DNA from 4 places in the Paraglaciecola sp. 25GB23A genome. Region 1 is predicted to be linked to each of the others. Evidence: predicted binding sites of a transcription regulator. Region 1 holds the regulator's gene; each other region holds the start of a gene.
What was found. The regulator LexA, encoded in region 1, represses DNA repair genes until DNA is damaged. The targets are predictions, from matches to a motif close to TACTGTATNNNNATACAGTA.
Positions count from the first base shown of each region.

Region 2: imuA (translesion DNA synthesis-associated protein ImuA) is a predicted target of LexA. The motif match lies at 2,235-2,254, and genes of this name have one in related genera.
Region 3: ABKW31_RS01915 (YebG family protein) is a predicted target of LexA. The motif match lies at 2,090-2,109, and genes of this name have one in related genera.
Region 4: recA (recombinase RecA) is a predicted target of LexA. The motif match lies at 2,217-2,236, and genes of this name have one in related genera.

Region 1 covers NZ_JBDYKM010000015.1:63,687-67,370, forward strand. The annotation lists gene ctaD (cytochrome c oxidase subunit I) at 1-192, opposite strand, end outside; gene coxB (cytochrome c oxidase subunit II) at 199-1,332, opposite strand; gene lexA (transcriptional repressor LexA) at 1,714-2,337, opposite strand; gene ABKW31_RS16685 (sialate O-acetylesterase) at 2,590-3,684, shown strand, end outside.
Region 2 covers NZ_JBDYKM010000012.1:35,842-39,525, forward strand. The annotation lists gene ABKW31_RS15085 (DUF2339 domain-containing protein) at 1-1,764, shown strand, start outside; gene imuA (translesion DNA synthesis-associated protein ImuA) at 2,267-2,956, shown strand; gene ABKW31_RS15095 (DNA polymerase Y family protein) at 2,968-3,684, shown strand, end outside.
Region 3 covers NZ_JBDYKM010000001.1:448,831-452,514, reverse strand. The annotation lists gene ABKW31_RS01920 (GNAT family N-acyltransferase) at 1-1,173, shown strand, start outside; gene ABKW31_RS01915 (YebG family protein) at 1,740-2,030, opposite strand; gene fdx (ISC system 2Fe-2S type ferredoxin) at 2,185-2,523, opposite strand; gene hscA (Fe-S protein assembly chaperone HscA) at 2,566-3,684, opposite strand, start outside.
Region 4 covers NZ_JBDYKM010000004.1:239,897-243,580, reverse strand. The annotation lists gene ABKW31_RS10240 (AI-2E family transporter) at 631-1,782, opposite strand; gene recA (recombinase RecA) at 2,312-3,349, shown strand.

The DNA of each region.
Region 1 (3,684 bases):
CGCACGAATGACCATGGCCATGGCCCCACCCGTCAAAAACATGATGAAGGCGAACCACAGATATAAGGTGCCTATGTCTTTATGGTTAGTGGTATAAAGCCATCTTGTGATGCCCTTAGGAATATGATGCTCATGATGTTCATCATGGCTATGTTCATGATGATGTTCACTTGTTGTTGTTTTCATAGTCATCTCCTCCTATTTACCGTTTATCGCGGTGTTAATATCTTTGGCCTGCACGAGATCACCGGTATTGTTACCCCAGGCGTTACGTTGATAAGTAATCACGGCCGCTATATCTGTCATGGTCAACTGCTTAGCGAAAGATTGCATGGCACTGCCAGCGACACCGTTGAGCAGAATGTTGATATGTTGGGGTTGATCTTGGGTCGCTATCACACTGCCTTTAATAGCCGGGAATACCCCCGGTAGACCTTCGCCATTAGGCATATGGCAGGCTGCACAGTTGGCAAGATATACTTTTTCGCCTATTGTCATGGCCTCTTCCAGGCTCATATTCATGGCTAACAGCCTTTGTTCTTCCGCTTTGGCCTCGGCAATAATAGTTTTTTGTTCGCCTATCCAAGCGGCATAATCAGCCTCTTCTTTGGCAATAACTACGATGGGCATAAAACCATGATCCTTGCCGCATAACTCAGCACATTGCCCACGATAGATACCCGGTTCGTTTACTTCCGCCCAAGCATCGTTTATGAAACCAGGATTTGCATCTTGTTTCACAGCAAAGTCTGGTACCCACCAAGAGTGAATCACATCATCTGATGTCACCAAGAAACGTACTTTCTTATTAATTGGAATAACTAGCGGATGGTCTACTTCTAGTAAATAATTTTCGCCCTTTTCAAACTTACCACTGATCTGTTCTGGCTGAGTTGCAAGTCGAGAATAATATTCAACGCCATCATCCATGTATTTGTAATGCCATTTCCATTGGGAACCAGTTACAATAACTGTCAGGTCTGGCTCACTTGCATCTTCCATCGCTATTAGGGTTTTTGCGGCTGGTATCGCCATAAAAATAAGTATGATAAATGGAATAACAGTCCAAGCAATTTCAACTTTAACACTCTCATGAAAATTGGCTGGTTTAACCCCTTTGGATTTACGGTGAAACCACATGGCCCAGAACATCGCCCCGAATACCAAAACTGCAATCACCACACATATTGTAAACATAAGCATATGTAAGTCATACACTTCAGCACTAATGTCAGTTACGCCTCTGGTCATGTTCAGTTGATATTGTTCTATCTTTGCTGTGGACTCTGCGAATGCAGGCAAAGATAGCAAGCTAGCGCTAAGCAAGCCCATTTTGGATAAAGTTCTTTTCACACGACACCCCATTTGCCAAACCTATTGTTTTTATTCCATTTATTGAATAACTCAAAAATCAATTAAGTCTACCACCTTTGAGTATTAACAAGGCAACAAACTGTTACTAAATTGTTAAACGAGTGATAAGAATTACTTATTTTATAAGCAATAGTCTAGCTTTTTTGTTTAAAACTTATTCAACAGTGTGTTTTTTGAACATTATTTTGTTAAAAACTTAGATTTGCAAGAAATACAGGCAATCAGACCAAGCTTACTAACTTGATCTGATTGAAATTAATGAGGAAAAAATTTGAGGGGCCTTGGTTCTATAAAAACCCAAAGAAGGATAAAAATGAGAGTTAATAAGCTGTCTTAAGATTACATCCAATCGGAACTACGGATCACACCCACCGCGATACCCTCAATAGAGAATGCTTGAGTGGCTAAATCGACTTTTATCGACGAAAACGCATCATTCTCAGCGTGTAATAATACCTGCCGTCCTTTTTTCTCTAGTCGTTTAACCGTTACATCATCTTCGACTCGCGCGACTACAACTTGGCCATTATGTACGTCGGTTGTGCGGTGCACTGCCAGTAAATCCCCGTCGAGTATGCCAATATCTTTCATACTCATACCACTGACCCTCAATAAAAAGTCAGCACTGGGTTTAAACAAATGAGGATCAACCTTGTAGTGACCTTCAACATGTTCAGCAGCCAAGATTGGTTCTCCTGCAGCCACACGACCAATCAATGGTAAACCGAGCTCTTCAAGCTGCTCATCCAGTGGAACATTGACCTTAATACCTCGCGAGGTACCAGGCAATATGTCAATAACACCTTTACGCGCGAGGGCTTTTAAGTGTTCTTCAGCGGCATTAGCCGACTTAAAACCTAACTTAAGTGCAATCTCAGCTCGCGTGGGCGGCATGCCGGTTTCCTGCATGGTATCTTTAATTAGTTGTAATACTTCTTCTTGGCGCGATGTTAGTGGACGCATAAACAGCCTGTTTTTCTATACAGTGAACTGTTAGTATATACAGTTAATCTAAGATCTCAAGCGCTGTTTAAAACAGTCGATATGACTCAGTTTAGCTTATGTTGTTTAGTCGATTTAAAGGTATTCTGACAATCCAACCCCACGGTTAAACTGTTATGAAATTTTCCAAGTCACTAACCATTATTCACAGTGGATCAGAGACTCGACTCTGCGATGCTAGACTAGTTAAAATTTTATTTACGGCTGAATAACATGCGCAGATTATTAGTTGTCTTTCTTGCTTGCACAAGTCAATGGGCCTTTGCTGACGTCACCTTACCTAAGTTGATCAGCGATCATATGGTTTTGCAACGCAACACGGTAATACCGCTATGGGGATTTGCCGATGAAGGTGAGTCGATATTAGTAAAACTAGATGGCAATCTCGTAGCAAAAACCCTCATTACACAAGGTAAATGGAAAGTTAACCTTCCATCCAAGGAAGCGAGTGGCCCACATCAACTGGAAATTATCGGCAATAATAAGCTGCAAATAAACGATATATATTTCGGTGATGTATGGGTCGCCTCAGGACAGTCCAATATGGAACTGCCAATGTATCGTGTTGCTGAAGATTATCCACAAGATATTGCTGATGCTGATTATCCCCTTATTCGACAGTTTAAAGTACCGCAAATTTATAATTTTAAAGCTCCCCAAGAAGATTTCGCCGCAGGGTCTTGGAGCAAAACTTCTGCCGATAATATTAGTGGTATGTCAGCCATTGCTCTGTATTTTGCCAAAACCCTATACCAACATAACGGTGTGGCCATAGGTATCTTAAATAATGCCTTAGGTGGGTCTCCTGTCGAAGCATGGATGAGTGAAGACGCCCTACAGACTTTTCCTGAATCACTCGCTGAGGGTAAACGCTTTCGCAATGATGAACTCATTGCTGCTATCACGGCCGCCGACCAAGCAAAAGACGAGCAATGGTATACTCAACTTAATCAACAAGACCTTGGCTTAGTTGGTCCCCTTCCTTGGTTCAGCCCTGAACTTGACGATAGTCACTGGGATGATTTCACCTTGCCAGGCGTAAAAAAGGTGACTGGTGGAGAGTCAACGAGTGGCTCATGGTGGTTGCGTAAAATCATCAATCTAGATGCTGAACAGGTCGCTAATGCAACTGTCTTACGCTTGGGCCGTATTGTTGATGCCGATGAAGCGTATATCAATGGTGTGCAAGTAGGCAAAACCACTTATCAATACCCTCCTCGGCGTTATTCCCTCCCAGCAGGCGTGCTTAAAGTAGGCAAAAACACCCTAGCTCTGCGCGTTATTAGCAACAGTGGTCACAGCGAGTTT
Region 2 (3,684 bases), on a different contig from region 1:
AGCTTTGCAGGTCATTTTATTTGGTTTGTAGGAGCAATTGTCATGGGTGGCAAAAGCGACTTTGCCGTCATAACACTTTTCACATTCGTATCGCTTTACCTCTATGTATTGGCAAGTCTATTGGGTTGGAAGCTCAATTTGGGCTTGCAGGTTGCTCTGTCAGTTAAAGAACTGTTGATGCCAAGAAAAGAGCAACTGGTGATCCTCTTATCATTGTGTTTGTTCGCTCTGTTTCTGACAATTTATCCTGAATTTATTCACCTTATCTGGGCTGCTTTGTTTATAGGGGTCTTGGCATTAGTGGTCTCGTATAGACACAGTGCATTAGATACTTGGCCTTTTCTAGCGTTGGCTTTTGTTTTATGTGCGTTTAGTTTGATGCCCGATAGCGTCGATTTTGCAAACAACCTTTTCCCTTTCAATGGTAAGTATCTTTTTGTTCAACTTGCAGTCGTTATTGGATCAGGGTTTAGTTTGTTTATGATCAAGCGTTTTGCAGATCGTGTGGCCTATTTGTTGCTGCTTGTGCTCACACCCCTAAGTTTATTTGGTATTAGTTACATTACTTCACCATCAGCAGCAGAGAATTTCTTATATCCCGTTTGGACATTTGAAATGTTGTTAATTGGAGCCGCTGCCTCATACGCCGCGATGAAATCTCAAATTGCTATTCAACAAGTTACCTTTTTGGTGTTGGCTAACTCAATGTTGACGCTGTGTTTTACCATGCTTCTCTCTGCCAGTACCCTTACATTAGCCATTGCAGCGCAGGTTGCTTCCATGAGTTATTTAAGTTGGAAGTTTAAGGTTAAAATCCCAGACTGGTTGTATAAAGTTGCGTTGCTAGTTGTTGTTACTCGCTTAACGCTGTCGCCTTGGTTAGCAGACTACAAAGATGAGTCAATCTTTGGCATGCACTGGACATTAGTCATTTACCCAGTGGTATTGGGCATCATTTGGTTTAGTTCCAAATTTAACCTATCGAAGATTTTGAATAGATGGTTTATGGGGGTATTCATCCACCTGATAGCTCTGCTGATAACAACCGAAACTAGCTATATTCTCGTTGGCGATTACCCAGATTTTTTTGACCTTTCATATAAAGAGGCAGTTTTGCTGTCGCTTAATTGGTTAATACTTTCTGTTGTGTATATGTGGCGCAGTAAATTGACATCAAGCTCCAAAAAAGTATACCAAATTGCAGGTATTGCCTTGCTGTTAGGCTTTGCCCTTATTCATCTTGATATATCTGTTGTGAATAATCCCTTTGTAGATAACCGTTTTGTAGGCCTAGGCTTTTTTAATTGGTTGTGGCTGCATTGGTTAATCCCAGCTGTTCTGTTTTACTTGTATATTGGATTTAAGTTATCTCGCGAAAAGTACCAAAATGCTATTTTTGCTGTCATTGCGTTATTTGGTTTGCTGTTTGTTAACGGTGAAATTCGTAACCTGTTTAACAATGGTTATATTTTCTGGGGCACGCCGTTAAAACAAGCAGAACTATATACGTACTCCATAGTGTGGCTCATCATTTCAACCACTGCCATTTTCTCAGCACAGCACTTTAACAACAGGCATTTGACCAATGTAGGGTTTATGGGTTTGTCTTTGGTGATATTAAAGGCATTTGTTATTGATATGTCCCATTTAGAAGGATTATTAAGAGCACTATCTTTTATTGGATTAGGAATATGTTTGGTTGGGATTGGTTGGTTGTTCCAGAAGATGCAAGGCAAACCAGCATTAAATGAAGCACAAAGTTAGGTTTAATTGCTTTACCAGACACAAGTAAGCAGTGACGATTTAAAAGTTAATAAAATCAAAGATTAGAGGCATTGGCTTGTTCAATTGGCAGGTTAAATATTGCTTTATTGAAAGCCGGAGTGAGTCTGTTTTGGTCGGCCATAACGTGAAAATTCTTTGACCTGGGTAGTACTAACTGCACCCGTTAATGCTTGTATCGTTAAACGCCAGCGAATGCTCCAAACTTCTAATTCAACTCCAATAAGTTGGCTTCCTGGTTTCTCATGTAGGCCTGATTCTCAGAGCGACTTAATCGAAGAGCCGCCATTCGCTGTTTGTTCACCTATCAACGTTGTACATAACAGATATTTTGCCAAACGATTTGCAAGGTCGATTTCCAACCCTGGTATAAATGACCTAAATTTCGTTTAGGCGTCTGGACTTAGCAATTTGGCTGTGGGCAAAACTTGCATCTGTCGCTAGTACAAATATACTGTATGTAAATACAGTATTTATTGTGCTTATGAACCCTATTCTTGAACATCTAAAAAATAAGAACCTTATTTGGCAAGCTAATCACACCAGTCAAATGGCGTGTGCCAATAGCACAGGTTTTAGAGAGTTAGATACACACTTACAAGGAGGTTTTCCACAAAGTGGCGTCATGGATATCGACAGTCCCATTGGCATTGGCGAGTTACGTTTACTGCTACCTGATTTGCTCACTAGGCAACAAAATGGCGATAGGCTGTTAGTGTTTATTGCGCCGCCAATGCATATAAATAGTGAAATGTTAGCGGAGTTTGGTTTTGAGTTGCAGCGGGTGTTAGTGCTGCAAGCAGCATCAAGTAAACAAGCGCTGTGGTGTGCTGAGCAATGCTTAGCCAGTGGTTGCTGCTATGGGGTGGTGTTGTGGCAGCAAGATATCGCGGTGAATCAGGTCAAACGCTTGCAACTTGCTGCGGATAAAGGGGATGCCTTACTGACTCTGTTACGTCAGCAAAAACAGGTACACATGGCTTTGCCTGTATCATTGGCGTTACGTTTACGGGCCTTACCTCAAGGTTTGCACATTGAAGTGACCAAACGTAAAGGTGGTTGGCCTAGCGCCGCTTTTACGGTGAACATGGGGGATAGTTGGCCTGAACTGAATAGCTTGCCTATGGCGGATAATATTTTGCATTTTCCTGCTCGACATTATCAAACCGCGTAAAGAGAGCAGAGATGTTGTGGTTGTATCTGCATTTTCCCAACCTACAGTTAGATGCTTTGCTTTCTCAGGCGCAAGGTGAGGAGATTGCTCCCTTGGTGATCCTCGATCAACATAGCCACAATATAGTGCAATTGAGTGCCAAAGCGGCGGCAACAGGCATTACTTTAAACATGGGCTTAGGTACCGCTGCCGCTCTTGCTCAAGACTTGCAAGTGGTGCCCTATGTGCCGCGTATTACCGAAGATAAATTGCATGAAATTGCTGAAGTATTATATCTAAGTACCAGCGATATTAGCTTTTTTGCGCCACAGGGCTTACTGCTTAGAATTCACAATATGTTAAGGCTTTACGGTGATTTAAGCTCCTACTGGCAGGTGCTTAAAAATCAATTAGCCCCGCTAAAACTTACCTATCACTATGCAACGGGGCACTCACCTTTAGCGGCCAATATATTGGCCAAAAAAGGCTGGAATACCATCAGTGATGATCTTGAGTTGTTACGGCGTACCATTGCGCAATGCCAACTGAGTGAAACGGATATTGCGCCAAAAACCCAACAACAATTAATGCGTGTCGGCGTGCGTAATGTACAAGATTTATTACGTATTTCATTTGCTGATATGGCCAAACGATTTGATATTAGTTTAGTCAATTACCTCGGTAGATTAAGCGGCGAATTTAAACATCCTATTGAATTTTATCATCCACCTGAGGTGTTCAAACGTTAT
Region 3 (3,684 bases), on a different contig from region 1:
TCACCTATTTTGCCAGTATTCATTGATGCTAAAAATTCGCCGTTATTTTACAGCTTATCAATGGTTTACAAACCATTGGCCGCCATGTTGTTAGTTACTGAAATGTTTAAACAGCAACACAAACACTTACCTATGCGCATCGGTGAGATCATTCCCCTTGATGCTTTCAATAAGCTAAATTTACGTAAAAAACATCTAGTCTCATTATTTAAAAAACATCTCTACAAAATTGGACATGATAAAGCCGGCATATTTAAAACCCAAAAACCCATTGCCCTACCTGAAAGTCGAGTTGAACTGATCCATGCTTTGAAGAAAAACTGCGAACGTTTGGGCGCAACGCTAGACGGAAAAATAATCTATCTTTATCAGCACGTTGACAGCTCTCCAATAATGCGTGAGATAGGCAGATTGCGTGAAATAGCATTTCGCGCCGTAGGTGAAGGAACGAATAAAAAGCGTGATCTTGACCAATATGATCAAGATTATTTTCAGTTAATTTTATGGGATCCAGAAGAGCTAGAAATTGCTGGCGCCTACCGCTTTGGTGATGCTAAAAAATTAATTCAATCAAAGGGTCTCAAAGGTATTTACTCTTCGACGTTGTTTGACTACGGCCCGGGCATGGACCAATATTTTGAACAAGGACTTGAACTAGGACGAAGTTTTGTACAACCTAAATATTGGGGTAAACGGAGTTTAGACTACCTGTGGTATGGGATAGGTGCATTCTTGCAACGTCATCCGCAATACCGTTATTTATTTGGCCCGGTTAGTATGAGCAACAACTACCCCGCAGCCGCAAAAGATCTACTCGTTAGTTTTTACACCCTCTATTTTAAACATCCCGTAGCCACCGCAAAATCTAAAACTCCCTATATAATCAAGCCAACAGATATAGAATATTTTGTCGGTAACAACTATCAACAAGACTTTTCAACACTGAAGCACTTACTCGCCAATACGGGCGTAGCCGTGCCTATTCTTTACAAGCAATACACTGAAACCTACGAAGAAGGTGGAGTGCACTTTATAGACTTTAATGTTGACCCCGATTTTAGTGATTGTATTGACGGCTTGATATTGGCTGATATCAGTAAACTCAAAGCCAAAAAACGTAAACGGTATATGCCCAATGCAGCCATAGTAGACTCCGCACCAGATTGTCGCTAGACAACCGGCCTTCGCTGGGCGTATCAAGCGTAGCCTAGGTAAACGCTTAGCGACTGCAATGTGTTGCGTTGCGTTTTTGAAACGATGTATCGATAAGGTGTATATGATGTTCTGCCTTGCTGCATAGATGTTGGTCCCTTACCAAGCAGATCGTCAATAACGTGCTAACTCTCAACTCTAAAAATGTCATGATCCAAACGGTTACTCTTATCCCAAACAAGGCGTAGTGAGTGCATACAGGTATTATTAACACCGGTTTGGTCAAAAAGTAGAGGCTTAAAGTTGAATAATAAGTTAGGCGCAGAACAGCAATTTTTTTCTTACTATTTACAGCCGTCAGTAAAACTCTCGGTATGAGTTTTAAACATCGCCAGGGATGGCGTCAGTGCAGTGTGGGTCGTGGGAAGCAAAGCGCATGCTTTATCACCTAGTGGTGATAACAATACTAAGCACATGCTTTTGTGGCGCAGCACTTGGTCTTGGTGGCGGCAGCCCAAGATTAATGGGCACAGTGCATGCTCCGTGTCAGTAGTGCATGCGCTCAACGCTTTAAAAAAGTCCTGCTATCAGGCTTTCTTTTTGTCCAAAGTAATCACTTCGGCACTGTCTTCAGCTAATACTTGTTCGGCAGTAGTGCCTTTTAGTAACTTAGCTAGGGCGCCTGAATTTTTAGCCAGCATTATGCCTAACTCTTCAAGTACAGCACCTTCTATAGCGAGGCCTTTAGCTTCAATATACTCACTAAGGTTATCAGCCAAATCCAACATTTTGTCATATTTGTCTGCTTCTTTTTTATCTGCTGTCACAAACTTCTCTACCCCTTTATGTTCTACAACATAGCGAATGATAATGGCCATTTCAGCTTCCTCTGTTTATTACAATGAATTGATATACAACACAGTTAGACTACCACAAACACTGTATATTAAAACAGTATTTATTAATTTATTTCGCCTATAAAAAAACCAACATCATATGTTGGCTTTTTTGTTAGTTGGTTGGCACTATATTTTAATGGCCTTCACTGACTTGATTAACAGTATATCTTGGGATTTCAATCACTAGATCTGCGTCTTTAATAATTGCTTGGCAACCTAAACGAGAGTCTGACTCTAAACCCCAAGCTTTATCAAGCATATCTTCTTCTAGTTCATCACCTTCGTCTAAGGAATCGAAACCTTCGCGAACCAATACATGGCAGGTGGTACAGGCACAGACTTTTTCGCAAGCATGTTCTATCCCGATGCCATTAGACAGAGCCACATCGAGCACTGATACGCCAGACTTTGCTTCGATTACTGCACCATCTGGGCAAAGTTCTGGATGAGGTAAAAATATCACTTGAGGCATTACATTATTCCTGTTCTAAGATCGGTATTATCTATTAATTTTTTATATGGTATCAACTGATTGACCCGCAAAAGCCTTACGTATTGAATGATCCATTCTACGCTCTGCAAAGGCTTGGCTGAGTTTATCTATTTGCTCAATCGCCTGCTTAATGGCGTCTTTGTCTTCACCCAAAGCCGTTTGATTTAAATGACTTAAGCTATGCTCCAAAACTACAATTTCTTCAGCGCTAAGTAAGTCTTGGCCATCTGCTTGCAGCGCAGCTCGCAAGGTTTCCTCTACTCGGGCTGCTTCAACTTGTTGCTCTTTTAGCATACGCGCAGCCATATCTTCTTTAGCATGCTCCATCGATGCACTCAGCATTGCTGTGATACTGTTTTCATCTAAGCCGTATGAGGGTTTAACCACAATTTCAGCCTGCACTCCACTGGATTTTTCCATGGCAGTAACATTTAACAGCCCATCTGCATCAACTTGAAATGTTACTCGAATATGCGCAGCACCTGCGGCCATAGGTGGTATACCTGTTAGGGTGAATTTTGCTAATGAACGGCAATCGTCCATCAGCTCTCGTTCACCTTGCAGGACATGCACCATCATTGCGGTTTGACCGTCTTTAAAGGTAGTAAACTCTTGGGCCTTGGCCACGGGAATGGTGGTATTGCGATGAATAATTTTTTCTACCAAGCCGCCCATCGTTTCAATGCCTAACGACAAGGGCAATACATCAAGCAACAGCATATCACTGTCAGGTTTATTACCCACTAGTATATCAGCTTGGATCGCTGCGCCAATGGCAACAACTTTGTCAGGGTCAATAGATGTCAAAGGACTTTGACCAAAGAACTCACCAACTTGCTGACGTACATAGGGCACACGTGTCGAACCACCGACCAATACAACGGCCAGTATCTGTTCTTTCTCTAATTCAGCATCGCGCAGTGCACGACGACTAGCACGCAAAGTATTCTTAACCAGTGTCGCTATTAGCGCTTCAAATTTATCAACGCTAATAACGACATTATGTTCATTTTGCTGATCATCACTAAACACCACTGTTACTGCAGACTCTTGACTGAGGGTTTCTTTAGCAATTTTCGCCTGATCTAATAAAGTGCGGTGCAAGTTTTTAGAAAGCTGACCGCTTAGCCCACTTTTTTG
Region 4 (3,684 bases), on a different contig from region 1:
GATGCACTTGTAGGAGTTTGCTCCCCAACGGAGTTGCCGTAACGGATGTTATCAGCTGCGAAGCTTTTAATTGCTAATTGATAATTGGAAATTTGCTGTGAAATCAACATCTGCGGTTGATTTTTCGTCCCTGAACAACTCCGTTGGGGCAACGCCGGTTACCGGGAACTCCTACAAGGGGGATGTACTTGTAGGAGCTGCTTCAGCTGCGAAGCTTTTAATTGGTATTGATAATTGGAAATTTGCTGTGAAATCAACATTTGTGGTTGATTTGTTCGTCCCTGAACAACTCCGTTGGGGCAACGCCGGTTACCGGGAACTCCTACAAGGGGGATGTACTTGTAGGAGCTGCTTTAGCTGCGAAGCTTTTAATTGGTATTGATAATTGGAAATTTGCTGTGAAATTAACATCGGTGGTTGATTTTTCGTCCCTGAACAACTCCGTTGGGGCAACGCCGGTTACCGGGAACTCCTACAAGGTGGGATGCACTTGTAGGAGCTGCTTCAGCTGCGAAGCTTTTAATTGGTATTGATAATTGGACATTTGCTTTGAAATCAACATCGGTGGTTGATTTTTCGTCCCTGAACAACGCCGGTTACCGGGAACTCCTACAAGGGGGGATTTGGCATTTAACCCTCTGACTCAATAATGGCTATCCATTGTGGCCATATGCCGAGTTGGCCAATGATCAGTTTGATACATACCAGTAGAGGCACGGCGAGTAATACACCGACTGCACCCCATAACCAGCCCCAAATAATTAACCAAAGCATGACGATTAATGGGTTTAAACGCATCTTGTGACCTAACACTGTGGGAGTAACTACCTGTGATTCAACAAGGTTAAGGACCAAATAGGTGAGCGGCGGTAATAGTGCCAACGCTTCGATACCATATTGGGTTAAACCGGCGAGGGATAAAATACCAAAGCAGATGACACTGCCCACATAAGGAATAAAATTAAGTAAGGCAGCTAATACTCCCCACAACAAGGCATCTTCAACGCCCAAAATCTTTAATGCTATCGCAGTACAGGCCCCTAAACCTGCATTTATTAGGCTAATGGTGCCAATATAACGCGACAACTCGGTTTGTATTGTGGTTGCTAAATGAATGGCTTGTTGCTCGCTGTGCGCATTTTTTAAGCCAAGCACATAGGCATGAAATAACCCCGGGCCAAATATGAGCAAAAACAAAATAAGGACTAAACCTGTTAATAGTTGGGCAATCATCAAGGGGGCTGCTGCTAACATATTAACCAGTACTTCTAGCCCGCCTTGCTTAATGCGCTCTGTTACCATATTTTGTTCAGGATCTTGTGCTTCGACCGGCTCATCATCAAACCAGCCAAAAAAACTAAAACCATTGCTCTGTTCCTTGGGAGGAGGCTTAACGACCGGCTTACCTCCACTCTGAATCGCCGAGTTAATCGAGTCTATTTGTTCATCCAGAACATTTGATAATTCGGGCAACAATTGTGCCCATTTTTGCACTGGCTGCGCCAATTGAACGCCCAAAAAACTAAATGGAGCAAACAGCAAAGTAACCAAGACCAAGGCAGAAATAACCCGTGGCACATGGGCCCGCCTAAATAAGGTAACCAGCGGACTGAGCAGTAAAGCCAATAAAAAGGTAACGATTAAGGTGAGCAACAAGGTTTTAGCAAAATACAGGGTATACAATAGTCCCAGCACAACCAGCCAATTTAAGGCCCTTATCTTGGTTGATGAGCGTGGTAAATTATCTTGGTTTGCCTGCGACTGATGCGGTGATTCTGACATTGTGTTTCAAATCCTAGTTTTGCTTACAAAAAGGGTAGGCTGTCGAACAAAGCTCAATTTATAACAGAAAGTATGTTTACACAGCTTAAATTGGTAAAAGTACATCAAAATACATGCCGCTTTAATACAAGCCATATTTTATTCGTTACTGCACGGCGTTACTTGCTCAGTAGACAGTTTTTGGGCGATTCAGTGTTTACGCTAATTGAGTGAATACAGTATAAATTACACAACAGTGTGTAATAAGGTTGAACATTAGGGCAACGAGTCTCATATAGTCACTACGAAGATTAATATTTTAAATCTGGGCAACAAATTATTTTTATGAATTTAAATAAAATTTATGGGTGTTTTGCCCGTGAGTTCGCAAAGCTGTTTTATTTTAAATGCTTAAATTTTGCCCAAGTGGAGAAAAATTTACTAAACTCTCTTGTAACTGTATAACCATACAGTATACTTCGCATATAAATTAAGAATAACAAAACAAACCTTAATCAGTTTGTTCACTAGACAGCAGCAAGGATTTCTTATGGATGACAATAAAAGTAAAGCGTTAACCGCGGCCTTAGGTCAAATTGAAAAGCAATTTGGTAAAGGCGCCATTATGCGCTTAGGCGATAATAATGCCTTGGATATTGATACGATATCCACCGGTTCATTGACTATTGATATTGCCCTTGGCATAGGTGGTTTACCCTGTGGTCGTGTTGTTGAAATATATGGTCCAGAATCATCAGGTAAAACCACATTAACCTTACAAGTTATAGCAGAAGCGCAAAAAGCCGGTAAAACCTGTGCATTCGTAGATGCTGAACATGCTCTTGATCCGCAATATGCCAAAGCCTTGGGCGTGAATATTGATGATTTATTGGTATCACAACCTGATACGGGTGAGCAGGCTCTAGAAATCTGTGACATGTTAGTGCGCTCTAGTGCCGTTGACGTGGTCATTATTGACTCAGTTGCCGCCTTGACACCTAAGGCTGAAATTGAGGGTGACATGGGTGATTCTCACATGGGTTTGCAAGCCCGTTTGATGTCTCAAGCCTTACGTAAGTTGACGGCCAATATTAAACGTTCTAATACCTTGGTCATTTTCATTAACCAAATTCGTATGAAAATTGGTGTGATGTTTGGTTCACCTGAAACCACAACTGGTGGTAATGCTTTAAAGTTTTATGCCTCTGTACGCTTAGACATCCGTCGTATTGGTTCGATTAAAGAAGGTGATGAGATAGTCGGCAGTGAAACACGGGTAAAAGTAGTAAAAAATAAAGTGGCGCCGCCCTTTAAACAAGCCGAATTCCAAATCATGTACGGGCAAGGTATATGCAAAGAGGCTGAATTAATTGATTTAGGTGTACAACAAAAAATGGTTGAAAAAGCCGGCTCTTGGTACAGCTACAAAGGTGAACGTATTGGTCAAGGTAAATCCAACGTCATCAAGTTCCTTAAAGAAAACGTTGCGATGGCTAACGATATTGAAAAACGTTTGCGTGAAGAGCTATTGTTATCTAAAACCATTAAACCAGAAGCACCCGCACCAGCGGTTGAAGCTGACGCATAGTCATACTTTTTAGCGTAATGCTGTCTTTGCCTCACCTACGGTGGGGCTTTTTTGTTGCAGTACTGCCCCCCCCCCTTTGTAGGAGTTCCCGGTAACCGGCGTTGTTCAGGGACGAACAAATCAACAACAGATTTTGACCCCACAACCAATAACCATTTATCAACATCTGTTGAATATTCCAAATAAAAGCTTCGCAGCTGATAACATCCGTTACGGCAACTCCGTTGGGGAGCAAACTCCTACAAATGCCTTCCTTGTAGGAGTTCCTTTAGGGACGAACAAATCAACAACAGATGTTGACTCCACAACCAATAACCATTTATCAACATCTGTTG